Regions from separate parts of the Streptomyces sp. NPDC047515 genome, predicted to be linked through region 2. Evidence: riboswitches for the same ligand, from Rfam matches in the RefSeq annotation. Region 2 holds a riboswitch; each other region holds the start of a gene.

The links. A riboswitch is a leader RNA that binds a small molecule or an ion and turns the genes downstream of it on or off. The one in region 2 is predicted to bind cyclic di-AMP.
Region 1: it holds a riboswitch for cyclic di-AMP, as region 2 does, so the genes downstream of both, ABZ826_RS17370 (M23 family metallopeptidase) here and ABZ826_RS29515 (C40 family peptidase) in region 2, are expected to answer to the same signal.
Region 3: it holds a riboswitch for cyclic di-AMP, as region 2 does, so the genes downstream of both, ABZ826_RS12545 (LysM peptidoglycan-binding domain-containing protein) here and ABZ826_RS29515 (C40 family peptidase) in region 2, are expected to answer to the same signal.

What each region holds. Positions count from the first base shown of each region.
Region 1 is NZ_JBEYTM010000018.1:45,172-54,941, forward strand. It holds gene ABZ826_RS17360 (pitrilysin family protein) at 1-1,126, shown strand, start outside; gene ABZ826_RS17365 (pitrilysin family protein) at 1,153-2,535, shown strand; cyclic di-AMP (ydaO/yuaA leader) riboswitch at 2,944-3,111, shown strand; gene ABZ826_RS17370 (M23 family metallopeptidase) at 3,124-3,924, shown strand; gene ABZ826_RS17375 (GntR family transcriptional regulator) at 4,188-4,904, shown strand; gene ABZ826_RS17380 (HPr family phosphocarrier protein) at 5,042-5,323, opposite strand; gene ABZ826_RS17385 (GNAT family N-acetyltransferase) at 5,496-8,453, shown strand; gene ABZ826_RS17390 (DUF5998 family protein) at 8,584-9,180, shown strand; gene ABZ826_RS17395 (nucleotide pyrophosphatase/phosphodiesterase family protein) at 9,180-9,770, shown strand, end outside.
Region 2 is NZ_JBEYTM010000046.1:40,184-49,953, reverse strand. It holds gene bioD (dethiobiotin synthase) at 3-692, opposite strand; gene ABZ826_RS29545 (adenosylmethionine--8-amino-7-oxononanoate transaminase) at 694-1,998, opposite strand; gene bioB (biotin synthase BioB) at 1,991-3,157, opposite strand; gene ABZ826_RS29535 (8-amino-7-oxononanoate synthase) at 3,300-4,442, shown strand; gene ABZ826_RS29530 (DUF397 domain-containing protein) at 4,600-4,806, opposite strand; gene ABZ826_RS29525 (helix-turn-helix transcriptional regulator) at 4,832-5,692, opposite strand; partial or broken gene ABZ826_RS29520 (ATP-binding protein) at 5,897-6,327, shown strand; gene ABZ826_RS29515 (C40 family peptidase) at 6,680-7,153, opposite strand; cyclic di-AMP (ydaO/yuaA leader) riboswitch at 7,157-7,340, opposite strand; gene ABZ826_RS29510 (hypothetical protein) at 7,729-8,037, opposite strand; gene ABZ826_RS29505 (ATP-dependent Clp protease proteolytic subunit) at 8,045-8,680, opposite strand; gene ABZ826_RS29500 (MFS transporter) at 8,889-9,770, opposite strand, start outside.
Region 3 is NZ_JBEYTM010000011.1:156,784-166,553, reverse strand. It holds gene ABZ826_RS12555 (DUF305 domain-containing protein) at 1-644, shown strand, start outside; gene ABZ826_RS12550 (ATP-binding cassette domain-containing protein) at 723-2,384, opposite strand; cyclic di-AMP (ydaO/yuaA leader) riboswitch at 3,075-3,248, shown strand; gene ABZ826_RS12545 (LysM peptidoglycan-binding domain-containing protein) at 3,253-3,984, shown strand; gene ABZ826_RS12540 (DUF2461 family protein) at 4,123-4,773, opposite strand; gene ABZ826_RS12535 (hypothetical protein) at 4,929-5,246, opposite strand; gene ABZ826_RS12530 (APC family permease) at 5,595-6,992, shown strand; gene ABZ826_RS12525 (alkaline phosphatase family protein) at 7,165-7,992, opposite strand; gene ABZ826_RS12520 (NAD(+)/NADH kinase) at 8,321-9,400, shown strand; gene ABZ826_RS12515 (HD domain-containing protein) at 9,495-9,770, shown strand, end outside.

The DNA.
Region 1 (9,770 bases), on a different contig from region 2:
GGCCGGCGGTTCGCTCAACGGGACCACCAGCTTCGAGCGCACCAACTACTTCGAGACGATGCCCATGCACCAGCTGGAGCTGGCCCTCTGGCTGGAAGCCGACCGCATGGGCTCGCTGCTCGCCGCGCTCGACGAGGAGTCCATGGAGAATCAGCGGGACGTCGTCAAGAACGAGCGGCGCCAGCGCTACGACAACGTTCCCTACGGCACGGCGTTCGAGAAGCTGACGGCCCTGGCCTATCCCGAGGGCCACCCGTACCACCACACGCCGATCGGCTCGATGGCCGACCTGGACGCGGCGACCCTTGAGGACGCGCGCGCCTTCTTCCGGACGTACTACGCGCCCAACAACGCGGTGCTCTCGGTCGTCGGCGACATCGATCCTGAGCAGACGCTGGCCTGGATCGAGAAGTACTTCGGCTCCATCCCGTCCCACGACGGCAAGCAGCCGCCGCGCGACGGTACGCTCCCCGAGACCATCGGCGAGCAGCTGCGCGAAGAGGTGCACGAGGAGGTCCCGGCGCGCGCGCTGATGGCCGCCTACCGGCTGCCGCACGACGGCACCCGTGAGTGCGACGCGGCGGATCTCGCGCTGACCGTGCTCGGCGGCGGCGAGTCGTCGCGGCTGCACAACCGTCTGGTGCGCCGTGACCGTACGGCCGTGGCGGCCGGATTCGGGCTGCTGCGACTGGCCGGCGCCCCCTCGCTCGGCTGGTTGGACGTCAAGACGTCCGGCGGTGTCGAGGTGCCGCAGATCGAGGCCGCGGTCGACGAGGAGCTGGCCCGGTTCGCGGCCGAGGGCCCCACGCCCGAGGAAATGGAGCGCGCACAGGCCCAGTTGGAGCGGGAGTGGCTGGACCGGCTCGGTACGGTCGCGGGCCGCGCCGACGAACTCTGCCGGTTCGCCGTGCTGTTCGGTGACCCGCAGCTCGCCCTGACCGCGGTACAGCGGGTGCTCGACGTCACCGCGGAAGAGGTCCAGGCCGTCGCCAAGGCCCAGCTGCGCCCTGACAACCGGGCGGTGCTGGTCTACGAGCCGGTCGAATCGGCCGAGCCCGCGGACGCGGCGGACACTGATGAGACCGACGCCGACGACACCGACGCGCACGAAGGGGCGGACAAGTGACCGACGCTGCCGCGACTGGAGTTTCGATGCAGTACCACCCGCAGCCGACGCCCGGCGTCGCACGGCCCTGGGCCTTCCCCGCGCCGGAGCGCGGCGCCCTGCCCAACGGCCTCATGGTGCTGCGCTGCCACCGCCCCGGCCAGCAGGTCGTGGCGGTCGAGATCTTCCTCGACGCCCCTCTGGACGCGGAGCCCGAGGGCCTCGACGGCGTGGCCACGATCATGTCGCGGGGACTGTCCGAGGGCACCGACAAGCACACCGCCGAGGAGTTCGCCGCCGAACTGGAGCGCTGCGGCGCCACCCTCGACGCGCACGCGGACCACCCCGGAGTCCGGGTCTCCCTGGAGGTCCCGGCCTCCCGGCTGGCCAAGGCGCTCGCGCTGGTCGCCGAGGCGCTGCGGTCGCCCGCCTTCGCCGACAGCGAGATCGAACGGCTGGTGCGCAACCGGCTCGACGAGATCCCGCACGAGCAGGCCAATCCGGCCCGGCGAGCCGCGAAGCAGCTCTCCAAAGAGCTCTTCCCGGCCACGGCGCGGATGTCGCGCCCGCGCCAGGGCACCGAGGAGACGGTGGAGCGGATCGACTCGGCGGCCGTGCGTGCCTTCTTCGACGCCCATGTCAGGCCGTCCGCGGCGACCGCCGTGGTCGTCGGCGACCTCACCGGCATCGACCTCGACGCCCTGCTCGCCGACACCCTCGGCGACTGGTCGGGCGACGCCGCCGAGCCCCGTCCGGTCCCGCCGATCACCGCCGACGACACCGGCCGAGTGGTGATCGTCGACCGTCCCGGCGCGGTGCAGACGCAGCTGCTGATCGGCCGGATCGGCGCCGACCGGCACGACAGCGTGTGGCCGGCCCAGGTGCTGGGCACGTACTGCCTGGGCGGCACGCTCACCTCCCGGCTGGACCGTGTGCTGCGCGAGGAGAAGGGCTACACCTACGGCGTGCGGGCCTTTGCCCAGGTGCTGCGGTCGTCGGCCCCGGACTCCGCCTCGGGCGCGACCGGCGCCGCGATGCTCGCCATCAGCGGATCGGTGGACACGGAGTCCACCGGGCCGGCGCTGGAGGACCTGTGGACGGTCCTGCGGACCCTGGCGGCCGAGGGGCTGACCGATGAAGAGCTCGAGACGGCCGTGCAGAATCTCGTGGGCGTCGCACCGCTGAAGTTCGAGACGGCGGCCTCCGTCGCGGGCACTCTGGCAGATCAGGTCGAGCAGCACCTCCCGGACGACTACCAGGCACAGCTGTACGCCCGGCTCGCGGAGACCGGCACGGTCGAGGCGACTGCGGCGGTGGTCAACGCCTTCCCGGGAGACCGGCTCGTCACGGTCCTCGTCGGTGACGCCGCGCGGATCGAGGAGCCGGTCCGCGCACTGGGCATCGGAGAGGTGTCGGTGGTCGCCGGCTGACCGTCGTCGTACCCCGTTGCGGATGCCGGACGGCCGACCCGGTGCGGGTGCGACCGGCCGGCCGCCCGGTCGCGTGTGACAGATCACCGGTCGACTGTCACGTTCGATCGGACACCGGCGGAGCTCCCGGTCGCACGGGTCGGCACGGCGGAGCAGGTCGCACCGGCTGAGTGCCGGTCGCACCAGTAGGTCCACCGATTCGCCATCGGTGTGCATACCGGGACAAAAGGGAGGCTTCTGTGCGTCACGTGTCGCCAGGGTCTCCCTTTTGTTCGTTCTGGCGGGGAGGTTGCCTGTCTGCCCTGTGGGATGCGCTACAAAACGGCCTGTCCGTTTGGTGAATGAAAGTGACGCCGCTTAGCGTCGGCTGGGCTGTCCGCCACTCGTATGCCGCAACCGTGACGTACCGGGCAGTCATCGCCGAGTCCCCATCAGGCGCGAGCCTGGGGAGCCGGGGACCCACGCAGTCCCTGGGGTGAATCGGATGCCTGTACCTCGGTGAGGCCGGGGCGTCCGTAGGAGACCTTCCTGTTCCGAACCCGTCAGCTAACCCGGTAGGCGAGAAGGAAGGAAAGGATCCGCCACTCCATGGCTTTCACCCGTGCCACCGGGAAGCATCGTGCCCCGAGCCGACTGACCCGCAGGAGCGCGAAGATCGCCGGCACCGCGGCTCTGGCGACCACCGGAGTCATCGGCGGCATGGCCGCCCCGGCCCTCGCTGCGGACGCGGGGACTCCCTCCGTCAGCGAGACCGGTCTGAACCAGATCATCGCGATCGAGGGTGCACTGGCCGACCAGGTCGCCGCCCAGGCCGACGAGCAGAAGCGTCAGGCCGATGTCGCGGCCAGGGCGAAGGCGGAGGCCCAGCGCAGGGCCGAGGCCAAGAAGAAGGCCGCAGAGGCGAAGGCCGAGGCGGAGCGTGAGGCAGAGGCGCGTGCCGAGAAGGTGCGCGCCGCCCGGTCCGCCGAGCGCACCCGTCTGGGCTCCTACCAGCTCCCGGTCGCCGGCTCGTACGTCACCACCGGCTACAAGTCCAGCGGCTCGCTCTGGTCCTCCGGCAGACACTCGGGCATCGACTTCCACGCCGCGTCCGGCAGCTCCGTCGTCGCCGTCGGCGCGGGAACGGTCGTCGAGGCCGGCTGGGGCGGCGCGTACGGCAACAACATCGTGCTCCGGATGACGGACGGTACGTACACGCAGTACGGCCACCTCTCCTCGATCGGCGTCTCCGTCGGCCAGAGCGTCGGTGCCGGTCAGCGGATCGGCCTCTCCGGCTCGACCGGCAACTCCACCGGACCGCACCTCCACTTCGAGGCCAGGACCACGCCCTCGTACGGCTCCGACATGGACCCCGTCGCGTACCTGCGCGCTCACGGCGTCAACGTCTGACCGGCGACCGTCCTCAGCGCCCCTTCGAAGGCCCCGGCGTCACGCCGGGGCCTTCGTCGCGCCCGGCGGTCGGACGCGCCCCCCCGCGCCCGACCGCCGAATCGACCGCCGCACCGCCCGTGGTGCCGACGGCCGGCCGCCCCGCGACCAAAAGATATTCATGAATTTCCACCCGGCATCGGAAATGACGCCGCATTGCAATAGAGTCGCAGAACAGACGTCGGTCGGCCGCGTTTCGCGGGGATTAAGGCGGAGGTTCGGACATGCGTATTCCGGCGCATTCGGTATGCACGGCAATCCGTGACGACATCGTCTCCGGTGTCTTCGAACGCGGCAGCCGGCTCACCGAGGAGTTGCTGGCGCGCCGCTACGGGGTCTCCCGTGTCCCGGTGCGGGAAGCGCTGCGCACCCTGGAGTCCGAGGGGTTCGTGGTCACCCGCCGGCACGCGGGCGCCTGTGTCGCCGAGCCCACCGAGCAGGAGGCCGCCGACCTCCTGGAGGTCCGGGCGCTGCTGGAGCCGCTGGGTGCCGCGCGCGCCGCGCAGCGCCGCACCGAGGCGCATCTCAAGGTGCTGCGCGGTCTGGTCAGGCTCGGTCAGGAGCGGGCCAGGCGGGGCGAGGGGGAGGACCTGCGCTCACTGGGTGGCTGGTTCCACGAGACGTTGGCACAGGCCTCGGACAGTTCCAGCCTGATCGCGACGCTCACCCAGCTGCGCCACAAGATCACCTGGATGTACGTGGTCGATCAGCCTGCCCACCCGGTGGATTCCTGGGCGGAGCATGGAGCCATCGTGGACGCGGTGGCGCGCGGTGACGCGGGACGGGCGAGGACGCTGGCCACCCAGCACGCCGAACGGGCCACGACCGTGCACCGGCTGCGCCGCGCCGACCGGCCGGGCCGTCAGCCGACCGCCTCCCGCGCGGGTCGGGTGAGGAGTTCGCAACATTCCGTAAACACTCCCGGTGTTCGGAATCAATAATCACGCCGTATACAAAGGGTGGTAATTCCGTTCGGGATTCTTTGGGCTGCCCGAATTCTCTTCGCCGGCCGCTGCCCGGAAATGCATGGAGCCGCGGCCCCGAATAAGGCTGCCGCGGCTCTCTCGCAGGAAATGGTTCAGACGGTCTCCGGAAGCTCGTCGAGCCCTTCGGCGACCAGTTTCGCCAGGCGGTCCAGGGCGGCTTCGGAGTCATCGGCCTCGGACGCCAGCACGATCTCCTCGCCGCCGTGCGCGCCGAGGCCGAGCACCGCGAGCATGGAAGCGGCGTTCACCGGGTTGCCATCGGCCTTGGAGATGGTCACGGGGACGCCGGAAGCCGTGGCGGCACGGACAAAGATGGATGCGGGACGGGCGTGCAGGCCCTCGGCCCAACCGACGTTGACGCGGCGCTCAGCCATGGTTCTGCCCTTCAGGAATCAATGGTTGTCTAGACCAGTCTCTCATGTGGTGCGCGATGCTCCGGCCGATCGGTAGCACGCCCAAATCCTGCGCCGTACCGCCGATCGGCCCCCTCAGACTGCCCCGGCCCCAGGACCTACGCGACCGCTGACGGAGCCGTAGTCTTGGCCCATGCAGCCCTCGCCGGAGCAGAGTCCGCATCATGCGTATCCCGACCACTGGGAAGCGGACGTCGTCCTCCGGGACGGGGCAACTGCGCGGATCAGGCCCATCACCACGGACGACGCCGAACGGCTGGTCAGCTTCTACGAGCAGGTCTCCGACGAGTCGAAGTACTACCGTTTCTTCGCTCCGTACCCGCGTCTGTCCGACCGTGATGTGCACCGCTTCACCCATCACGACTACGTCGACCGGGTGGGCCTCGCGGTCACGGTCGGCGGTGAGTTCATCGCGACCGTCCGCTACGACCGGATCGACGGGCGGGGCAGGCCCGCCTCCGCGCCCGCCGACGAGGCCGAGGTCGCTTTCCTCGTCCAGGACGCGCATCAGGGCCGGGGCGTGGCCTCGGCGCTCCTCGAACACATCGCGGCCGTCGCCCGCGAGCGGGGCATCCGCCGCTTCGCGGCCGAGGTGCTGCCCGCCAACAACAAGATGATCAAGGTGTTCCGGGACGCCGGTTACACCCAGCAGCGCAGCTTCGAGGACGGTTCCGTCCATCTCACCCTGGACCTCGAACCGACCGAGGAGTCGCTCGCCGTCCAGCGCGGCCGTGAGCAGCGCGCCGAGGCCCGTTCCGTGCAACGACTGCTCGCCCCCGGATCCGTCGCCGTCATCGGCGTCGGCCGCACTCCCGGCGGGGTCGGCCGCACGGTCCTGCGGAACCTCCTCGGTGCCGGCTTCACCGGCCGCGCCTACGCCGTGAACCGCGCCTTCCCCGCCGACCGGGGCATGATCGACGGCGTCCCCGCACACCGTTCCGTCGGCGAGATCGGCGAACCGGTCGACCTCGCGGTCGTCGCCGTCCCCGCCGACCGGGTACCGGAGGCCGTGGCCGACTGCGGCGAGCACGGTGTCCAGGGCCTGGTCGTCGTCTCCGCCGGATACGCCGAATGGGGCGCCGAAGGCAGGGAACGACAGCGGGAACTCGTCCGCCAGGCCCGCTCGTACGGGATGCGGATCATCGGCCCGAACGCCTTCGGCGTCATCAACAACGCCGAGACCGTCCGGCTGAACGCCTCCCTCGCCCCCGATCCGCCCGCGCCCGGACGTATCGGCCTGTTCACCCAGTCCGGAGCGATCGGCATCGCGCTGCTCTCCGGGCTCTACCGGCGCGGCGCCGGCCTCTCCACCTTCATCTCCGCGGGCAATCGTGCCGACATCTCGGGCAACGACTTCCTCCAGTACTGGTACGAGGACCCGGACACCGATGTCGCCCTGCTGTATCTCGAATCGATCGGCAATCCCCGCAAGTTCACCCGGCTCGCACGGCGCACCGCGGCCGTGAAGCCGGTGGTCGTGGTGAAGGGCGCCCGGCACAGCGGCTCCACTCCGCCCGGCCACGCGGTGCCGGTCAGCCGGATCCCCGACGCGACGGTCTCGGCGCTCATGCGGCAGGCGGGCGTGATCCGCGTCGACACGGTGACGGAGATGGTCGACGCGGGCCTCCTCCTCGCCGACCAGCCCCTCCCCGCGGGGCCACGGGTCGCGATCCTCGGCAACTCCGAGTCGCTCGGTCTGCTCACGTACGACGCCTGCCTGGCCGAGGGGTTGCGACCGCGCCCGCCCCGTGACCTCACCACCGCCGCCACCCCGCAGGACTTCCGGGACGCCCTGGCCGAGGCACTCGCCGACGAGGGCTGCGACGCGGTCGTCGTGACGGCGATCCCGTGGGTGGGAGAGGACGGCGAGGCGGAATCGGGCGGCGGAGAGGTGCTGGCGACCGCGCTGCACGCGGCCGCGGCGGCCGGCCCCGCCAAGCCGGTGGCCGTCGTCCATGTGGAGATCGGCGGCCTGGCGGAGGCTCTCGCCGCGGCCACCAGCACGGTCGCGCTGCCGCGCCCTTCGGCGCCGCCCCTCGGCGCCCTCACCTCCACACACGCCGGAGCCACCGCCTTCCCGCAGGGAACCGCCACCGCCCCCACGCCTGCCCCTGCGGCATCCGGCCCCGAACTCGGGCCCGTCGGCCCCGCGGCACCGGATTCCGCCGCCACCGGAGCGGACGACGGGGACGGCCCCGGATCCGGCCCCCGTAGCGGCCGGATCCCCGCCTACCCCGCCGCCGAGCGGGCCGTGCGGGCCCTGGCCGAAGCGGTGAGGTACGCGCAGTGGCGACGGCAGGCCGCCGTGCCGGGCAAGGTGCCCGAGTTCCTCGACGACACCATCGACGAGCCGGGTGCCGCCGACCTGATCCACGCCCTCCTCGGCTCCGACCCCGACCCGCGGGGCCGGCCGCTCGCGCCCGACGAGGCGCGGGATCTCCTGGGCCGCTACGGCATCACCGTGCGACCGACCCTCCAGGCCCCCGACCCGGAAACCGCCGTCGCCGCGGCGGCTCGGCTCGGCTACCCCGTGGCGCTCAAGACCACCGCCCCCCATCTGCGCCACCGGGCCGATCTCGGCGGTGTCCGGCTGGACCTCGCCAACGAGAGCGCCCTGCGCCGGGCGTACGGCGAACTGACCGAGCTGCTCGGCAAGCCCGCCGAACTCCAGCCCGTCGTCCAGGCCATGGCGCCGCGCGGCGTCGACACCGTCGTCCGGGCCGCGATCGACCCGGCGGCGGGCGCCGTCCTCTCCTTCGGACTCGCGGGCGCGCCCTCCGAACTCCTCGGCGACACTGCCCACCGCCTCGTTCCGGCCACCGACCGCGACGCCGCCGAGCTGATCCGGTCCATCCGGGCCGCCCCGGTGCTGTTCGGCTGGCGTGGCGCGGCGCCCGTGGACACCGCGGCGCTCGAAGAACTGCTGCTGCGGGTGTCCAGGCTGGTCGACGACCACCCCGAGGTGGTCTCCGTGGCCCTGGAGCCGGTCGTGGTCGCCACCCAGGGACTGGCCGTTCTCGGTGCGAGCGTCCGGCTCTCGCCGCCCCCGGCCCGCACCGACCTCGGCCCCCGTCGGCTCCCCAACTACTGAGCGGAGGGGCAGGCTTCGGCATCCGTCGCCGGACGGGCGCGAAAGCACGGTTTCCCTCGCCGCTCCGGGCCAGGCCGGCCCTGCCGCACACCGTCCCCGGCAGCCGTCCGTCCCCCGTAGGATGGTGCTCATGGCTAAGACCGGTACGACGACCCAGGGGCTGCGCACGGCGATCGAGCGCAGTGGCTACTACCCGGCCCTCGTGGCCGAGGCGGTGGAGGCGGCCGTGGGCGGTGAGCCGGTCGCTTCGTACCTTGTGCACCAGGAGACCACCTTCGACTCCAACGAGGTGCGGCGCCATGTCACGGTCCTGGTCCTGACGGACAACCGATTCATCGTCAGCCACACCGACGAGCAGAACGCGGACACCAGCTCCCCGACGCCGTACGCCACCACCTCCACGGAGTCGGTCAAGCTCGACCGGATCTCGTCGGTCGTGGTCAGCCGCGTCGTGGCCAACCCGGAGAAGTACGTACCGGGCACGCTGCCCCGCGAGGTCGTCCTCACCATCGGCTGGGGCGCCGTCTCCCGCATCGACCTGGAGCCGGCCGCGTGCGGCGACCCCAACTGCGAGGCCGACCACGGTTACACCGGCAGCTCCACCGCCGACGATCTGAGCCTGCGGGTCAGCGAGGCCGGTGACGGTCCGGACACCGTGCGCCAGACCCTTGCCTTCGCGCAGTCGCTCTCCGAGGCCACGGCCGCGACCGCGGCGACCGGCCGCTGATGGCCCAGCCGGCCTGGCAGGACCCCGTTCTGCTCCCCGTCGACACCGCCCCGGTCCCGGAGTACGGCAGCGGCTCGCTCTGCGATCTGCTGCCCACGCTCGTCGCCGGACAGGGCGTACCGGGCTTCACCGCGGCGATCCCCGAACTCACCCCGGCCGACCGGAACTGCGTGTTCCTGATCGACGGTCTCGGCTGGGAACAGATCAAGGCCCACCCGGACGAGGCACCGTTTCTGCACTCCCTGCTCCCCACCTCGCGCGGCGGCTCCGGCCGTCCGGTCACGGCGGGCTTCCCGGCCACCACCGCGACGTCGCTGGCCTCGGTCGGCACCGGACTTCCGCCCGGCGAGCACGGCCTGCCCGGGTACACCGCGCGCAATCCGGAGACCGGCGAGCTGATGAACCAGCTCCGCTGGAAGCCCTGGACCTCGCCGAAGGCCTGGCAGCCTTACCCCACCGTATTCTCGCTCGCCGAGGCCGCGGGGGTGTGCACCGCCCAGGTCTCCGCACCCGTCTTCGAGCAGACCCCGCTCACCAAGATCGCACTCAGCGGGGGCTCGTTCCTCGGCCGGCTGTCCGGCGAGGAGCGG
Region 2 (9,770 bases):
GCTCATCCGGCGGGCCGATTCCCTCCCAGCTTCGCCGTCAGCCAACTCCCCGCCCGGGAACGGAAGTCGGCGACCTCCAGCGCGCCCGCACCGGCCGGCACCACACCCAGCAGCGGCGCGTCCGCCACCACCGGCAGATCCTCCAGATTGCACCGTGCCGCGAGGTCAGGCTCGGCGGGCATACTGCCCACCACCACACCGAGGCACTCCAGCCCGCGCGCCCGCAGGGCCTCCGCGGTCAGCGCGGTGGTATTGAGCGTGCCCAGTCCGGCCGGAGTCACCACCACGACCGGTGCGGCCAGCAGCCGGGCCGCGTCGGCAAGGGTCGCGCCCTCCTCGTCGAACCGGACGAGCAGTCCGCCTGCGCCCTCGATCAGCACCAGATCATGCTCGGTCGCCAGCTTCCCGGCCGCCTCGGCGATCTCGTACGGCCGTACCGGTGGGAGCCCGGCCCTGCGGGCGGCCGTGGCCGGAGCCAACGGATCGGGGAAGCGGGCCAGTTCGACCGCGGTCACATGGCCGCCCGCCAGCCGTACCACCTCGGCCGCGTCCCCCGGCTCGCCGGGCGCCAGCCCCGTCTGCGCGGGCTTGAGCACCGCGACGGCGCGATCCCGGTGCGCCGCCGCCACGGCCGCGGTCACGATCGTCTTGCCGATCTCCGTGCCCGTACCCGTCACCACCAGAACCGTCATCTCAGCCCTCCCGCGCAGCCGCGCACACGGCGCGGCAGATCCGCGCCACATCATCGTCACCGGTCACGTAGGGCGGCATCGTGTAGATGAGATCGCGGAAAGGCCGCAGCCACACGCCTTCCCGTACCGCGGCCCGGGTGGCGGTCTCCATGTCCACCTCGTGATCGAGCTGTACGACACCGATGGCGCCCAGCACCCGCACGTCCCGGACCCCGGGCAGCGCAGCCGCCGGGGCGAGACCGTCCCGCAGCCCCGTACCGATCCGCCGGACCTCCCGCTCCCAGTCCTGGCCGAGCAGCAGGTCGATGGAGGCACACGCCACCGAGGCGGCGAGCGGGTTGGCCATGAACGTGGGGCCATGGGCCAGTACCGGCACCTCGCCGCTGGAGATGCCCTTTGCGACCTGTGAGGTGCACAGCGTCGCCGCCATCGTCAGATAGCCGCCGGTCAGCGCCTTGCCCACGCACATGACATCGGGCGAGATCCCCGCGTGACCGGCGGCGAACAGCTTCCCCGTACGGCCGAAACCCGTGGCGATCTCGTCGAACACCAGCAGGACGTCATGCGCGTCGCATGCCTCACGCAGCACTCGCAGATAAGCGGGGGAGTGGAACCGCATCCCGCCCGCGCCTTGCACCACCGGCTCCACGATCACCGCGGCCAGGCGGTCGGCGTGCTCCGCGATCAGTTCCCGCAGGTGGCGCACGTACGCGGGATCCGGCTCCGCGTCGTAACCGGCCGGCGGCTCGTCCGCGAAGATCTGCCGCGGCAGCACGCCCGACCACAGCCCGTGCATGCCGCCCTCGGGGTCGCACACCGACATCGGCTGCCAGGTGTCCCCGTGATAGCCGCCGCGCCATGTGAGCAGCCGTTGTTTCTCGGGCCGCCCGGCCGATCGCCAGTACTGCAGACACATCTTCACCGCGACCTCGACCGACACCGAGCCGGAGTCGGCCAGGAAGACATGCCGCAGCGGCTCCGGGGTGATCTCGACCAGCCGAGTGGCCAGCCGTACGGCTGGCTCATGGGTGAGCCCGCCGAACATCACATGACTCATCCGGTCCAGCTGACCGCGTGCCGCCTCGTTGAGCACCGGGTGGTTGTAGCCGTGCACCGCGGACCACCAGGACGACATGCCGTCGACCAATTCGTCCTGCCCGTGCGCCGGTTCGGCGAGCCGGAGCCGAACCCCGGACGCGGACTCCACGACCAGCGGCTCCTGACGCCCCGGCATCGGACCGTACGGATGCCAGACATGGGCCCGGTCCAGGGACCGCAGCTCGGCCGGGGACAGGAGCTCAGGCATTGGGGGCGAGCTCCGTTCCCGCACCGCGCCGGCGGACCGTCACCAGATCCGTGCGCGCGGCCGGTACCTCACCGGTCTCGGCAACGGCCTCCTCCGGCCCGTCGCCACAGGGTGCGCATCCGCCGTCGTGCGCACCACAGCCCCCACCCGGCTGCGCGCGGTGCGCGGGCAGGGTCGTCGTCCCCGCTCCCTCCACCTCGAAACCGGCGTCCGCGATCATGTCCAGATCCGCCTGCCCCGCCTGTCCCTCACTGGTGAGGTAGTCACCCAGGAAGATGGAGTTGACCAGGTGCAGGGCGAGCGGCTGCATCGAACGCAGATGCACCTCGCGCCCGCCCGCGAGCCGTACCTCCACATCCGGACAGACGAACCGGACCATCGCCAGAATGCGAAGACACCGCTGCGGGGTGAGATTCCACTCCTTGGCCAGCGGGGTTCCCTCGAATGGGATCAGGAAGTTCACCGGCACCGAGTCCGGGTCCAGCTCGCGCAGCGAGAAGACGACATCGACCAGATCGGCGTCGCTCTCACCCATCCCGGCGATCAGCCCGGAGCACGCCGAGAGCCCGGCGGCCTGCGCCTGCTGCACGGTCTCCACCCGGTCCGCGTAGGTGTGGGTGGTGGTGATGTCGCCGTAGGTGCTCGCGGAGGTGTTGAGGTTGTGGTTGTACGCGTCCGCGCCCGCCGAACGCAGCCGCTCGGCCTGTCCGCCGGAGAGCAGACCGAGGCAGGCACACACCTCGACGTCTTCGTGCCGATCCTTGATCGCCTCGATGGTCTCCGAAACCCGTTCGACATCACGGTCCGTCGGACCACGACCGCTCGCCACCAGACACACCCGCTTGGCGCCACCCGCCACCCCGGCCGCGGCGGCCTTCGAGGCTTCGTCCGGTTTCAGCCAGGTGTACTTGAGGATCTCCGCCTTCGAGCCCAGCCGCTGCGAGCAGTACGAGCAGTCCTCGGGGCAGAGGCCGGACTTGAGATTGACCAGGTAGTTCAGCTTCACCCGCCGCCCGAACCACTGGCGGCGCACCTTTCCGGCCGCGGCCACCACTTCGAGCAGATCGTCGTCCGAGGTCGCCAGCACGGCGAGAGCTTCTTCACGGGTCGGCAGCTCGCGCCGCAGACCCTTGTCCACCAGCGTGTTCAGGAGGTCCATGGTGTTGATCCTGGCCTACGGCACGGCCCACGGCCAAGGAGGAACCGGACAACAGAGCGCGTCGCGGGTGTGTGTATTGCCACACCATGACCGGCTGCGCTCCCGGTTAGCCTCTGTGAGCTGCCTACAAAAGGGACCGCTCATGCCCTTCGACCCGTTCGACTGGATCGACGACGAGGCGCGCCGCCGCGCGGACGCCGGACTCGTCCGGACGCTCCGCCCCCGGCCCGCCGAACCGGAGCACCTGGATCTCGCGAGCAACGACTATCTGGGGCTGACCCGGCACCCCGAGGTCACCGCCGCCGCAGCCGAGGCCGCGCGCCGGTGGGGTGCGGGCGCGACCGGATCGCGGCTCGTCACCGGCTCCACCGCGCTGCATGCCGAACTCGAAGACCAACTGGCCGATTTCTGTGGCTTCGAGGCGGCGCTGGTGCTGTCATCGGGCTACGCGGCCAATCTCGCCGCCCTCACCGCGCTCACCGCCCGTGGCTCGCTGATCGTCTCCGACGTCGGCAACCACGCCTCGATCGTGGACGGTTGCCGACTCTCCCGGGCCGACACCGCCGTCGTGCCGCACGCCGATCCCGATGCCGTGCGCAAGGCCCTGAGGGCGCACGAGGGGCGCGCGCTGGCGGTCACCGACTCGGTCTTCTCGGTCGACGGCGACGCCGCGCCCCTGCCCGAACTGGCCGCCGCCTGCCGCGCGGAGGGCGCCGCACTGCTCGTTGACGACGCGCACGGCCTCGGTGTGCTGGGGGAGGGCGGCCGGGGTGCGCTCGCCGCCGCCGGTCTCGCCGGCGGCGAGGGAATCGTCACCACGCTCACCCTCTCCAAGTCACTGGGCAGCCAGGGCGGAGCGGTCCTCGGTTCGGCCGAGGTCATCGAACACCTGGTCAACACGGCTCGTACGTTCATCTTCGACACGGGCCTGGCACCGGCCGCCGCGGGTGCCGCCCTGGGCAGCCTGCGGCTGCTCGGCCGCGAGCCGGAGCGCGCCGCCAGGGCCCGGACGGTGGCCACCGCGTTGTACGAGCGGCTGACGGCGGCCGGACTGACCGCCGCACGCCCCGACGCGGCCGTGGTCTCGGTGCGGGCACCCTCGGCGGAGGCGGCGGTGCGCTGGGCGGCCGACTGCCGCACCGCGGGCATGGTGGTGGGTTGCTTCCGGCCGCCGTCGGTGCCGGACGGCGTCTCCCGGCTGCGGCTGACGGCGCGAGCGGACCTGACCGGGGAACAGATCGCCACGGCTGTGGCGATCGTGCGGCGAACCGCCCCCGTCGGCTGACCCTTCCGGTCGATCGATCGCTTGCGGCCGGCCGACCTCCTCCGTGGGCGTCCTACCTGCCGGCCGGCCGCATGCAGGGGGGCGGACTCCCTGCCCGGATCGCCCCGTCGGCCGGCCGATCCCGCGGGCGGACCTCCTCCGTGGACGGTCCTGCCCGTCAGCCGCCCGAACCTCGGTGCAGGCCGGAGACGAAAGTGGTCCAGGCCGCCGAGGAGAACCGCAGTGGTGGCCTGGACACGTCCTTGGAGTCCCGCACAGCCAGCCGTCCGTCACCGAACGACGCGGCTTCCACGCAGTTGTTCATACCCGTGCTGCGGCTGCTGCGCCGCCACCGAAATTCGTGCTGTGCGAGGAAATCCGACATGACGCTCCTCTCGGGCAGTCCGGGGTCACTGACCGTCGCGGTCGATCGCGGCGATGAGGTCCAACGAGTGCTGCGGCGACAGAGCGTGTGCCTGCATGGTGCGGAAGGCCGAGCTGTACGCCTCAAGGTCTTCTTTCCGCTCCAGGTAGAGGCTACTCGTCAAATGGTCGAGAACTACCACGTCCAGATCAGAAGTGTTCGGAAATGAGAAGATAACGAAAGGCCCGGTGAGCCCGGCGTAGCCGCCGACCGAGAAGGGCAGTAACTGGAGTTCCACATGGGGTAGTTGAGCCACCCGGGTCAGGTGGCGCAGCTGGTTCCTCATCACCAGGCGCCCGCCGACCTCGCGCCGCAGCACCGCCTCGTCGAGCACCGCGCTCAGTCGCAGCGGCGGATCGGTCCGCAGCACCCCCTGCCGGGCGAGCCGCACCTCCACCAGGGAGTCCAGTTGGCCGGCGGGTAGACCGTCCAGCGACGCCCGGGTCACCGCGCGTGCGTAGTCCGCCGTCTGCAGAAGTCCCGGTATCACCGAGGTCTCCAGGGTCCGCGCGGTCCGCGCCTGCGACTCCAGACTGATGAAGTCGCGGTACTGCGGCGGAATCAGACCGCGATAGGCATGCCACCAACCGGTGCCACCACCGCCCGCCGAGCCCGCCAGCGCCTCCAGGAGCGTTCGGAGCCGGGTGTCGTCCACGCCGTACGCGTCCAGCAGTCCGGCCACATCGGCCGGCCGCACCCCACTGACACCGGTCTCGATCCGGTTCACCTTGGACTGGTGCCAGCCGAGCATCCGCGCGGCGTCCCGACTGGTCAGTCCCGACGCGTGGCGCAGGCTCCGGAGCTCCTCCCCGAGCTTGCGGCGTCGTACCGCAGGGCCGTACTGCATACGCGGCCTCCCTCCCTCTCGTGCCGAGCGGACAGTGTGGCGCCCGCATACGGTTTCGCGCGGCAGGGTTCACCGCATTGAGCGACAGGTATATGCATATCTTGGTGGATCGCCGTCGCAGGGGGCAGCATCAATGGCAACCTGGCGCGAAGCACAACCGGGGCCGATCCCGTGTCGGTCCGGGTGGGAAAGGGACGGCTCGCCATGGCAGACCATCAAGAAGCAAGCGTCACTCTGCCGAGCGATCCGGCCTCGGTCTCGGCGGCCCGGCGAGATGTGGCCCGGGTGCTCACCGAATGGGGCCTGACCTCCGACACCGAGTTCGCCGACAATATCCGCCTCATCGTCTCGGAGCTCGCGACCAACGCCGTCCAGCACACCTTCGGACAGTCGCCCACCTTCACCGTGGACCTGAGGCTGGAGCGGGAGGAACAGCTGCATCTGGGGGTGACGGACAGTCACCCGCGCTGGCCCCGTAGACTGCCCGCCGCCGTTCAGCAGGAAACGGGCGCGGCATGGTGATCATCCGGTATCTGGCCAAGGAGTGCGGCGGCCGGCTCACCGTCACCCCCACCGCCGACGGAGGCAAGACGGTCTGGATCGAGCTTCCCTGGCACATCCCCGTGCAGAGCTGACCAGTCGTCGATCCGCCCGCTGCACGCCTCGGTGCTCGCGGTCGCCCGGCCGGCGCAGCGGGTCCGATCTCGTCGCGCAACCATGTCCGGAGCGTCGCCGAGACGGCATTCGTTCGCTCATTCCGGCACACCACCCGAGTTCGTGCGCCGGAACGGAACGGGCGCCGGCCGTCGTACGCCCAGCGGCGTCCGGTCCACCGGAGCCACATCAGGGCGGCCGTGACGGAAGGCGCAGCGCGCCGGAGCAGGAGACCGGCCCCCACGGCACCGATGACGAGTCGATCAGCGGCACGGGACGGTGTATCTCCGACGGATCACGGCCGGAGGGCGGCCGTGATCCGTCGGACGGGAATCAGCCGACCCGCCCGTAGTAGACGCTCTTCGTCCAGATCTTCTCCAGCCGGACCACCGCGCCGGTCCTCGGCGAGTGCCAGATCTTGCCGTGGCCGGCGTAGATCCCCACGTGGTAGACGCTGCGACCGTAATGGAAGAAGACCAGGTCGCCGCGTTTCCTGCGCGAGGCCGAGACATGGCGGGTCTTGTTGTACTGCTGCTGGGCGGTGCGGGGCAGCTTCTTGCCCGCCTTCTTGAACGAATAGACCGTCAGCCCCGAACAGTCGAAGAGCTTGGGGCCGGTGGCCCCCCACCGGTACGGCGACCCCTTCTTCGACGCGGCGATGTTCAGCGCCTTCATCGAGGGAGTCGCCGCCTGGGCCTGCGGCGTGGCGCCCGGGGCGAGCATGGTGCCGCCGACGGCGGCCAGAGTCAGAACCGAGGCAGTACCGGCCCGGACGAGCAGAGACGGGACATGAACCTGCGCAGTCATGCGCAACCCTTCGTCAGCCGCCTGTGAAGGATGACCTGTCGGGTTCGGGCTGGCGAAGTTGCCCGGCCGCGCGCGGCGGCTTCACCCCGAGGGTCGACCGATGATCCGGTCGACCCGTTGTGCTCGGGTCCTCCACTCCTGCCGATCCACTTCTGTCGACCAGACATCCGGACGGCGGCAGGACTCGGCGTCCGCCCGGACCGCCCCGTCGTGGTGGCGGGGGCTTGTCGTCCCAGGGATCTTGACTCACCGACTGCCGGATTTCCGAGGGGAAACAGCGATTTGTGAGGCTCCTCACGACTGACCCGTTCGGGTGGAGGTGATGAATCCGGAGGCGGGGCCACTCATCGGGACCGGTCCCGTACCAGCGGTGGAATCACTAATTCCGGTCACTGGTCATCAGAAAAACGCAAGTTGAGATATCCCTCACGAGGGGGACTTCCTACGCCGAACGAGCGAGGAATTTCGAGGCGCCCACCGGGCGTGTCGTGTACGGGAGTTGGCCGAATCCCGGCCGCGGGCGAGGCTGGGGGAGTTGACCGGACCGCGCCGACGGCGGTGACGGGGGAGGTTGATCAACTCGGCGGAGCAGGGGGTGCGGTGACGCGTCCGGCCCGCCGCTCCCCGTCCAGTACGCGCAGGGCCCGCGCCAGGGTTTCCGCGTGGATCTGCGCCTCCCCGCGTTCATGCATCAATGCGAGGGCGTCTCGCAGCTCGATCGCCCGGGACGCCAGCGCCTGCGCGGCGCGCAGCGCGCCGTAGGTGTCGCTGCCGCGGGCGGGGTTGATCCGGCCCAGTTGGTCGAGGACTTCGAGGTAGCGGTCGATGAACTCCCCTTCGGCGCGGGTCAGTGCGGGCAGTTGCGGCAAGTGTGGCGGCTGCACCGGGCGTTCACCTCGGGCCGTGCGGGGGGAGCGATGACTTCCGGTTCTCAGTGAGGTGGTCCACCAGGCCGTACGCCTTGGCGCCCGGCGCGTCGAGAATGAGGTCGCGCTCGATGTCGGTGGCGATCTGGTCGGCGCTGCGGCCGGTATGGCGGGCCAGCAGTGTGATGAGCATCTCGCGAACCCGTTCCAGCTCCCGGGCCTCGATCTCCAGGTCAGAAGGCCGGCCCTGCACCGGCTCGCCGAGTGCGGGCTGCTGTACGACGACCCGGGCTCCCGGCAATGCGTGCCGCCGGCCGGGAGCGCCCGCGGCGAGCAGAACCGAGGCGCAGGAACCGGCCTGGCCGAGGCAGAAGGTCTCCACGTCGCAGGTGAGGTACTCCATCGTGTCGTAGATCGCGGACATGGCTCCGAACGAGCCCCCGGGGGAGTTGATGTAGAGGGAGACGGGTCGGTCCGGAGCGTCATGTTCCAGATACATGAACTGGGCGATCAGGTCGCTGGCCGCGGTGTCGTCGACCGGGGTGCCCAGGAACACGATCCGCTCGGCGAGCAGCTTGGAGTACGGGTCGAAGGTGCGGGTTCCGCTGGTCGTGCGCTCGGTGAACTCGGGCAGGACGTAGTGGGCGCTGGGACGGAACAGCATGAGCGATGCCTCTCCTCCGGGTCTGTACGCAGTCCGCCTGTCCGGCTCCGGGCGGGCCTGCGCGAGCTTCTGTAAGAAATGTACAGGACGTACAGAAGCTTATGATGCGGAGCACATCCGGTGATCCACTAAAAGTCCCAGGCCAGAGGCTGTTTCAACTGTTCGCCGAGGGCGGGTATCTCACAATCTGTCAGCGTGTCCGGCTTCAAGCCTGTTCGAGGGGGGCGGCGACCGCATGTCGGGCGGCCAGCGCCACGGTGGGGATCAGGGTGAGTGCGGCAATCACGGTGCCGACCACGACGGGGCCGGTGGACCCCAACCTGGAGCCGAGGGCGAGGCCCGCGATCCAGGAGCCGATGGCGGTTCCGAGGTTGAATGCCGAGACGGTCAGCGCGGAGGCCAGTACGGGGGCCTGACGTGCGTAGCGGACGGCCAGCGACATCAGCACCGGATTGGCGCCGAGACCGAAGAATCCGAGCAGGGTGACCAGCACGATGGTGGCCACGGCGTACCCGGCCAGCAGGCAGATCGCCAGCAGCAGGAGGGTCGCTCCCGCGGCGGCCACGATCGTCACGGTGTGCGGGCGGCGGTCGCCCAGGCGGCCGCCGACCAGCGAACCGGCCGGGGCGCCGACGCCGAAGCCGACGAGGACCAGCGGCACCAGCCCCGGGGCGATGCCGGAGCGGCCGGTCAGCAGCGGTGCGATGTAGGAGTACGCGGCCAGCACGCCGCCGGTGGTGGTGGCGCAGGCAGCCAGGACCAGCCGCAGGCGGCCCGAACGCAGCGCGGTCACTTCGGAGTGGATCGACACCGTCTGCTGGACCGGGCCCTCGTGCGGGACCGTGCGGGCGATGAGAACGATGGCTGCCGCGGCCAGGCCGGCCAGGGCCCAGAACGGGCCGCGCCAGCCCATGAACTGCCCGGCGAACGCGCCGATGGGCACACCGACGACGTTGGCGAGCATCGCTCCGGCGCCGACCAGTCCAAGGGCGCGGGCACTCGCGGCCGGCCCGGCGGCGCGGGTCGCGGCCACGTTGGCCACCGCCCAGAACGCCCCGGTGGCGATCGCGGTGAGGATCCGTGCGGC
Region 3 (9,770 bases), on a different contig from region 2:
GCCGCACGCTCGCGGCCGTCGGCACTGTTGCCGCGCTCGCTCTGACGCTGGCGGCCTGTGGCTCCTCGGAAAGCTCCAAGTCCGACAGCTCGTCCATGCCCGGCATGGACCACGGCTCCGGCAGTGCCGCCGCGTCGGCCACTCCCGGCGGTGCGTTCAACGCCGCGGACGTGGAGTTCGCGCAGCAGATGATCCCGCATCACCAGCAGGCCATCGAGATGGCGAAGCTGGCCGACGGCCGCGCCGCCGACCCCGAGATCAAGGTGCTGGCCGCCGCGATCGAGAAGGCCCAGGACCCCGAGATCAGCACCATGAAGGGCTGGCTGAAGTCCTGGGGCGAGCCGCTGCCCGCGGCCTCGTCCTCGATGGGTGACATGCCTGGCATGGACCATGGCTCGAACGGCTCCGGGATGCCCGGGATGATGTCCGACAAGGACATGAGCGGCCTTGAGGCGGCCAAGGGCAAGGACTTCGACAAGAAGTTCGCGCAGCTCATGATCGGCCATCACAAGGGCGCGGTCACCATGGCCGAGACCGAGCGGAAGAACGGCGGCAACGCCGACGCGAAGAAGCTCGCCGACGCCGTCATCACCGCCCAGACGGCCGAGATCGAGAAGATGAACAAGATCATCGCCAGGCTCTGACCCCTGGCGGGGGGCGGGCCCCGGCCTCACGTGGCCCGCACCCCCTCCCGTACGTGTTCCACGGAGTCACGTGACTGCTCAGCCCGCTTCCGACGCCGCGAGCAGGTCGCCCACCTCCTCCGCGGTGGTGTCCTGGAGCTCCTCCCCGAGGACCAGCCAGCGGGTGATGCCGACCGATTCGAGGAACGGCAGATCGTGGCTCGCGATCAGCAACGCTCCCTCGTAGGACTCGAGTGCGCTGGTCAGCTGCCGCACGCTGGCGATGTCGAGGTTGTTGGTCGGCTCGTCCAGCATCAGCAGCTGCGGGGCCGGTGCGGCGAGCATCGCCGCGGCGAGCGCGGCACGGAAGCGCTCTCCCCCGGAGAGGGTGCCCGCCGGCTGTTCCGCGCGCTTGCCCTGGAACAGGAAGCGTGCCAGCTGGGAGCGGATGTGGTTGTCGGTGACTCCGGGAGCCATCCGGGCCACGTTCGCCGCGACACTGAGGTCGTCGTCCAGCACGTCCAGCCGCTGCGGAAGGAATCGCAGTGGTACGTACGTCCTGGCCTCGCCGGACAGCGGAGCCAGTTCGCCGGTGAGGGTGCGCATCAGTGTCGTCTTGCCGGCGCCGTTGCGCCCGACGAGCGCGATCCGCTGGGGCCCGTGCACATGGAGGTCGCCCTGGTGCAGCTGGCCGAACCGGGGGCGCAGTTCGTGCAGGCTCAGCACGGTGCGGCCGGCGGGAACGGCGGTGTGGGGGAGGCTCACTCGGATCTCGGCATCGTCACGGATCGCGTCCGCGGCCTCCTCACGACGGTCGCGCGCCTCGCTGAGCCGGTCCTCCTGGAGGCCGCGAAGCTTTCCCGCGGACTCCTGCGCGGACCGCTTCCGGCGGCCGGCGAGGATCTTCGGGAGCCCGCCGTCGGCCTCCGTCTTCCTCCCCTGACGCTGGCGTCGGGCCAGCTTCACCTGGGTCTCCTCCAGTTCGCGCTTCTGTCGGCGCACATCCGCCTCCGCGGCGCGCAACATCCTTCCGGCGGCCTCCTGTTCGATACTCAGGGTTTCCTGGTAGGCCGACCAGCCGCCGCCGTACCAGTTCACGGAACCGGACCGGAGTTCGGCGATGCGGTCGACGCGCTCCAGCAGGTCGAGGTCGTGGCTGACCACGACCAGCACACCGGAGCGCCAGTTGTCGACGGCCTCGTAGAGCCTGCGCCGGGCGAGTACATCGAGGTTGTTGGTCGGCTCGTCCAGCAGCAGCACGTCGGGACGCTCCAGCAGCAGCGCGGCCAGCCGCAGAAGGACGGTCTCGCCTCCGGACAACTGGGCCACGGTTCGGTCCAGTTCGATGTTGCCGAGTCCCAGGGAGCTCAGGGTCGCCACGGCGCGTTCCTCGACGTCCCAGTCGTCGCCGATCGTCTCGAAGTGCTTCTCGTCCACATCCCCGGTTTCGATGGCGCGCAGCGCGGCGCGCCGCTCGGCGATGCCGAGGGCCTCGTCCGCACGCAGCGTCGTGTCGAGGGTGATGTTCTGCGGCAGGTAGGCGAGGCTGCCGCCGACCGCGACCGAGCCCTGGGTGGGGTGAAGTCGGCCGGCCAGCAGTCGCAGCAGGGTGGATTTGCCCGCGCCATTGGTCCCCACGAGACCGGTGCGGCCCCGGCCGATGCTGAGCGAGAGGCCGTCGAAGACGGTCGTGCCGTCCGGCCATTGGAAGGACAGAGCGGAGCAGGTGAGCGAAGCGCTGGGGGCAGTGGGTGTCGCCATGATGATCCTCGCAGTCGCAAGCGTGGTGAATGGGGGCTTCGTATGCGAGCACCACGCAGCGACCGTGCCGAGAAGGAGGGTGCGGCAGTCCGGAAGGTCGAAGGACGGCTGAGGCACCGAGGTCGCATCCGCGCGGGGTCACGGGCAGGAGAAAACACTGCTACTGCGTGACGGGCGTACGGCAGGAGCCGTACGGCGCGATGTTCGCGAACCTCAGATGCGCAACGTCCACCTCTATCGGAGACAACAGGGCCGCCAGGGACGATAGCGAGCCGCGGGACGAAAGGCAAAGCCCCGAGGTGACGGAGCCCCCGTCGGACGAGGTCGGTCCGGTGAGCGGTGTGCCGGAGCGGAGAGCCTTCGCACCGGCGGTCGAATGTCTCGATATGAGCGATTTGTCCGAAATTAATAACTTCGTCAATAAAGGTGGATTTATCCATCGACCGCACCATTTGGGATCCGAAAGAAATGTCCCTTTTGTGGCTTCGTGGTGTGAGTCACGTTTTGGGTTCCGAAGCGCTCGGCAGTCGGCGCGCTTCCCTTCTGTGCAACGAAATTTGGTCGCGCGGTGTGAGGTGGATTACGGCGAATTCAGTTACTCGATCTTGCAAATGAAATGTGATCCAAAAATAGGGGCTTGTTCCTTTCGGTGTTTCTCGCCTACGGTCACCGTCAATCCGGACGGAACGCCAAATCCTGCCGCCGTCCGAGAATCCGACCCACTCATGTTCGGCAGGAGCGGGGGACCCAGGTAAGCCGCCGGTCCGGTATCCGGAACGGCTCGGGGTGAAGCCGCATTCACGTGCGGCCGGACATCTCCAGTCCGAACCCGACAGCTCACCTCGCAGGCGACGGAGAGGAATTCAGCATGTCCACAACGGGTAAGCACGGTCGCCGCACGTCCACCTCGCTGACCCGCGGTTTCATCGCCGCGGCCACCGGCGGAGTCGCCCTCGTACTTCCGCTGGTGGGTGCCGGCTTCGCCTCCGCCGCGCCGGCGCAGGCCGCCACCGCCAAGGAAGTTTCCGTGCAGAAGGCTGCACCCGCAACGTATTCCGTGGTCGCCGGCGACACTCTTGCCAAGATCGCGAAAGCCCATTCCCTCAGCGGTGGCTGGCAGAAGCTGTACGCGGACAATCGAAAGGTCGTCGGCGACAATCCCGGACTGATTGTCCCGGGCATGACGCTGACCATCGGGGCAGCCACCCCCGCCGCGTCCACTGTGAAAACCGCCGCTGCATCGGCCGCGACCATCTCGGTGGCAAAGCCCGCGACGTACGCGAACAATCTGGACGGCTGGATCAGGGAGGCGCTGGCCGTCATGGCCCAGCACGGTATCCCCGGCAGCTACGACAGCATCCACCGCAACATCATCCGCGAGTCCTCCGGCAACCCGCGGGCCATCAACAACTGGGACTCGAACGCCGCGGCGGGAACGCCCTCCAAGGGCCTTCTGCAGATCATCGACCCGACGTTCCGTGCCTACCACGTGCCCGGCACGTCCATGGACAGCTACGACCCGGTCGCCAACATCACCGCAGCGTGCAACTACGCCGCCGACAAGTACGGTTCGATCGACAACGTCTTCGGGGCGTACTGACGCACAGCGGCACAGAAAGGCGGTTCAGGACCGACGGGTGGCGAGAGGCCGGACACTTCTCCCGGCAGCGGACCACCCACCCGGTCAGGGACCGCCTTTCGGCAGCTCGTCGGCAGGGGGCCTTACACGGCGGCGACGTCACGTGGCAGGCCGACGGGAGCCCGGAACGGTCACATGACGGGCAAGCCAGGACAGCAGGGGAGCCAATTCCTCCGCCGCCACGAGCACGGAGCCGACCAGCGCCGTCGTGTGCTCGGCGCAGTCCCCGCCGAGGGGACGGGCGGCGGACACCGAGCGGTGCCGAAGGAAAGCGGCGCGCGGATGGCCGGCGTCGTGACCACGCGGCACGCGCTGCATGACGTCACCGGTGATCTCATACCCTCGCGCCTCCAGGGCCCCGACGGCGCGCACCAGCTCCGGTCCGCTCTCTCGCGCGGCAACTGCCGTACGGAACAACGGGATCTGCCCCGGATCCGGATAGCTCCAGCCGCCGCTGATCCGGAGCCCGTCGAGGTCGAAGCGCAGCCCTATCTGGACATTGCGCGCGATCCGGATCACCGCCGCCTGATGCTGCCACCACCACGGATCCTTGCGGAACCCCCAGACGGAGAAGTCCTCGTACAACTGGTCCGCGTCCGCCACGTCGTTCAGCAACGCGATCATGGGTTGCCGGACGAGGCGTTCCCGGTCCTTCCTGAGCTTCTCGCGTGTCTCTTGCGAAGGCGCGCCCTCCAGTTGCAGAAGCAGCTCGAATGCCTGCTCTGTCCAGCCGCTGAATGCTGTGCTCATGCAATGGATCCTAATGAAGCAGGGCCGCGCGCCCGCTTGCGATGACGGGTCAGCCCTCAGCGACCCGCGACGTGCGTCCGGTCGTCGTGCCCGTGCGGCGTCCGACGCGCCCACGCGGGGCACCGCGCCCCACCGGACGCCCGGCGACGTCACCGTCATTCCTGGGCGCTCTCCGTGGGCCGCTCCGAGTTCTGCGGCGGCGGTCCGGGGACCGTGGCCGCCTCTCCCTCCCGAACGGACCGCACCACCGCGTCGTGCAGACGCCGGCTGTCATCCTCCGAGCAGCACGGCACCGGACTGCCGGACATGGTGAACCAGTCGATCGCCCCTGTGTACTGCACTGTCACCTGGGCCGTGTCATCGGCCCAGGTCGTGTGGACGGTCAGATCCCCGGACAGGACGCCGACCTCTTCCGTCAGCACGCCACCGTGCCCGGAGAACACACCGCGAGTCGTCCATGACGCCCAAGCCATGTATTCAGGCTGGCACCAAGACGGTGGATGCGCGACCCGCGCAAGCCCGGCTTCAGGGCGTCCCGGGGCGCCGCACCCTTCCGGTATCCGGGACGGGCAAAACTTTCCACGGGATCCGGCTGCGGTTCCCGTACCCGCCGATCCCCAACAGATTGACGCCTTCTTAACGCCAAACAGTTGAATTCTGCTTCCGAAACAACGAATTCCGAAGGTGAACAGCTCTTGACCTGCGGAACTCGTCAGGATTGCATATCGCGCTGGGAGCGATGAAACCACTCACCACGTCCTCGTCTGGAGGCGATACCGCTCCCGTGCTCAGACACCGCACCTGTTGATCGGAATCGCACGATGACCGAAACGCTCAGCGCTCCCCAGGCGCTCGCGCCGGCGACCGGCCCCACCCCACAGAAGCTCAAGCGTTCCATCGGCGTCGTGGGCGGAACACTGCTCACGCTCTCCTGCGTGACGCCCGCCTCGACCCTCTTCGTGGTCGTTCCGGACCTGTTCTCCAGCCTCGGCACGTACACCGCCCTCACCATCGCCATCGGCTCACTGCTCTGTATCGCGGTCGCCTTCTGCTACTCGGAGCTCGGCACCCTCATTCCGAGCGCGGGCGGCGAGTACGCCATGGTGTCGACCATGGCGGGACGGCTGGCCGGATGGCTCGTCTTCGTGCTCTCCCTGCTGGTCGTGATGATCGTGCCCCCGGTCATCGCCATGGGAACGGCGGACTACCTCGCCCCCGTCGTGCACATTCCGGCCCCCGCCGCGGGCGCGGGCGTCATGGTGCTCGCCACCCTCGCCGGTCTCCTGGACCTGCGGGCCAACGCGTGGATCACCGGGATCTTCCTCGTCCTGGAGGTGATCGCGGCGGGCGTCGTCGCCGTGCTCGGGTTCGCGCACTCCGAGCGGGGGGCCTCCGCGCTGGTGCACGGGTCGGTCGCCTCGTCGGGCGGAACGACTTCCACGGTCACCGCGATGATGGTGGTCTCCGGGCTCGCGATCGCACTCTTCATCACCCAGGGCTTCTCCACGGCCGTCTACCTCTCGGAGGAACTGGAGGACCCGCGGCGCAACGTCGCCCGTACCGTGCTCGCCACCCTCGCCATCTCCACGGCGGTCATCCTCGTCCCGGTCATCGCCATCACGCTCGGCGCCCCGGACCTCGCGGCCCTGACCTCCGGGGACCTGAACACCATGGTCGCCGCCTGGTCCAACTCGGCCGTCGGCACGTTCGTCAGCCTCTGCGTCGCTCTCGCGATCATCAACGCGGGCATCGTCATGGTGATCCAGAACTCGCGGGTCCTGTTCGCCTCCGCCCGTGACAAGGCCTGGCCCGAGCCGGTCAACGCCGCGCTGTCCCGCCTCGGCCGGTTCGGCTCCCCATGGGTGGCGACCCTGGTCGTCGGCGTGCCCGGAGCGGCGCTCTGCTTCGTCAACCTCGACACCCTGTACGGCGTCACCGGCGTCTCCGTCACCGGTATGTATCTGCTGGTCGCGGTCGCCGCCCTGCTGTGCCGCCGCGGCACGCACCGTGAGGCGCCGGCCTGGCGCATGCCGCTGTGGCCCGCGATCCCGTTGCTGCTCATCGCCGTGCTCGCGTACATCCTGACCCAGCAGGAGACCGAGTACCTGCTGTGGACCGGCGGGATCACGGCGGTCGCCACGCTCTACTGGGCGCTCTACCTGCGGCCCCGCGGGGAGACCCGATGGCTGGTCAGCATTCCGGAGGACGTGCGGTCCTGACCACACCGGACGGCCGGGACGGGGACGGTTCCCCCGTCCCGGCCGTCGAGTCGTCACCCCCCGGGTGGGCCGGGACGACGGCGGACGTCATCGGCCGGCGGGCCGTGCTCCGCGCCGTGCGGGACGATCGCGGCGGCTTCGGCGCGGCGGGAGTCCGCGAGACACACCGCCGTCACTCCCAGATACTGGTGATGTCGGACGCCGAGGCCGCGTTGCCGGCGTGTGTCGTCAGCCCGGCCAGGTCCTCCAGGGTGCGCAGGACGTCGTAGTGGTCGTAGGTGGCACCGCTGGAGCTGCCGGGGGTGACGTGCGCTCCGTAGAGGACGGTGGGGATGTGGTTGCCCGACGGCTTGTCGTCCTCGTCGAACGTGACGACCAGAAGGCTGTTGTGGGTCTTGGCCCAGGCGGCATAGGCGCCCAGCTCGTTCTTGATCCATGTGTCGCCGGTGGCCACCGAGCAGTCGTGCATGTCGTCGCACAGGTTCGGCACGACGAACGACACCTTCGGCAGGTTCGTGAAATCGGCCGGGAACTGCGTCATGGTCTTCGCGGGACTGGTCGGCACATTGGAGAACCCGAACCAGGGATTGTGCTTCTGGGCGTAGTCGCCGCTGCTGCAGACGGTCGAACCCTGGCTGGGCAGCGTCTCGTTGTAGCTGGCCCAGGTCTTTCCCGCGGCGATCAGCTCGGACGCGAGATCGGGTGCGGACAGGGAACCGACGCCCACGCAACTGTCGTCGGTGCGGCCCTGGTCGGAGCCCGAGAACAGCATGTAGTAGTTCGGCTCGCTGGGATGGGTGAGCCCGAAGGACCGGGTGAGGTTCGCACCACCCGCCTTCAGCGTGTGGTTGATGTACGGAGCGCTGGAACTGCCGATCACCTGGCTGTAGGCGCGGTTCTCCATCACCACGACCACCACATGATCGGGCGCCGGCAGGGCGGCGGTACGTGCCGGCGAACCGGTGGTGGCCCAGAGGCCGATCGCAGCGGCGAGCGCCACGGTCCCGGCCGACGCGGCGAGGTGACGTCGACTGCGCCTGGACGCCGGACTGCGGTCATGACAGCCCTCCGGACAGAAACGACGAGGGCACGGGGTGCGGGGCGCCGCTGGCCCGGAGACCACTGCGTGGACCCGGCCGCGTCCCGTACATGAAGAGCGGACGAACCCTTCTCCATCAGTCTGCCCGCACGGCGGGCAGGTCGCTCCGGGGCCCGATCGCCTGACCGGGGAACGTCCGTCGGCCCGGCGACCGGGCCGGCACACCCCTGGGCGGTCAAGGTGGGAGCAGGACATCGCCACATCGTCGGAACAGGGGAGTCGGAGCGAGATGAGTGTCGAGCGGGTGGGAGTCGTTGTCCACCGGGGCCGTCCCGAGGCCGTCGCCACGGAGCACGTCGTGCGCGGGTGGTGCGCGGGCGAAGGCATCCCGTGCACGGAGATCGACGTATGGCGTGACGACGCACGGCGGCGCGGCGGCCGTGAGGAGGCGGATGTCGCGGGCAACCCCGATCTCATCGTGACGCTCGGCGGCGACGGAACATTTCTGCGCGGTGCCCGGATCGCGGCCAAGAACCGTGCCGCCGTCCTCGGGATCGACCTGGGCCGGGTTGGCTTCCTGACCGAGGTGCGGGCCGCGGACGTCGTCCGGGCGCTCGATGCCGTCCACCACGAACAGGCCGACGTCGAGGAACGCATGACGCTCACGATGCGGGCCTCCCGCGTACTCGAAGTGCCCAAGGACATCGACGCCCTGATGGGCTACGGACAGCGCCCGATGCTGCCGCCTCCCCAGGTCGACCGGGAGGCGGAGGCCGCGGCGGAGGGCTGGGGGGTGGCGCTGGACGTCACGGCCCTCAACGACGTCGTCATCGAGAAACTCGCGCGCGACCGGCAGGTGAGCCTCGGCGTCTACATCGGCGGTCGGCTCCTCGCCTCGTACTCGGCCGATGCCGTGATCATGGCCACGCCCACCGGGTCGACCGCCTACAGCTTCGCCGCGGGCGGCCCGGTGGTCTCACCTCGCATGGATGCCGTCCTCTTCACGCCCGTCGCACCGCATATGACCTTCAATCGCACCGTCGTCGCCGCCTCGGACGAACCGGTCGCGGTGCGGGTCCTGGCCCATTCGGGGCAGGGCGCGGTCACGATCGATGGTCAGCTGCGCGGCGTACTGCACGCCGGAGACTGGATCGGGGTGTACGCGGCACCGCGTCGTCTGCGCGTCATCAGGCTCGGTCCGCACGACTTCTTCGGGCGACTGCGCACGCGTCTGGGCCTCACGGACGCCCCGGCGACGGCCGCCGACGGGGAGAGCCCGCCCCTCTTCCGCCACGACGGGCCCGTCCCGTACGACCTGGCCCATCTCCATCTCTCCCTGGCGGACAGGGCGGACGGCGCCGACGGCTGACCGGTCGGAGAAGGGTCGGCGGCTGAAGAATCGGACGAGAAGCCCCGACATTCGCAGGAGAGGATCCGACATGCCGTACGAAGAAGGAGTCCATATGACCAGCAGTGCCGACCTCGCGTCCGTCACCGGAGTGACGGTGCCCGACACCCGACTGGCCGCCGCGGCCACCGAACTGGTGCGTGACACGACCGACGACCTGATCTACCACCACTCCCGCCGTGTCTACTTCTTCGGCAGTCTGCAGGGCCGCAACAAGGGACTGAGCTTCGACCCGGAACTGCTCTATATCGGGGCCATGTTCCACGACCTGGGCCTCAACGAGGAGTTCCGGGGCAGCGAGCGCCGGTTCGAGGTGGACAGCGCCGACGAG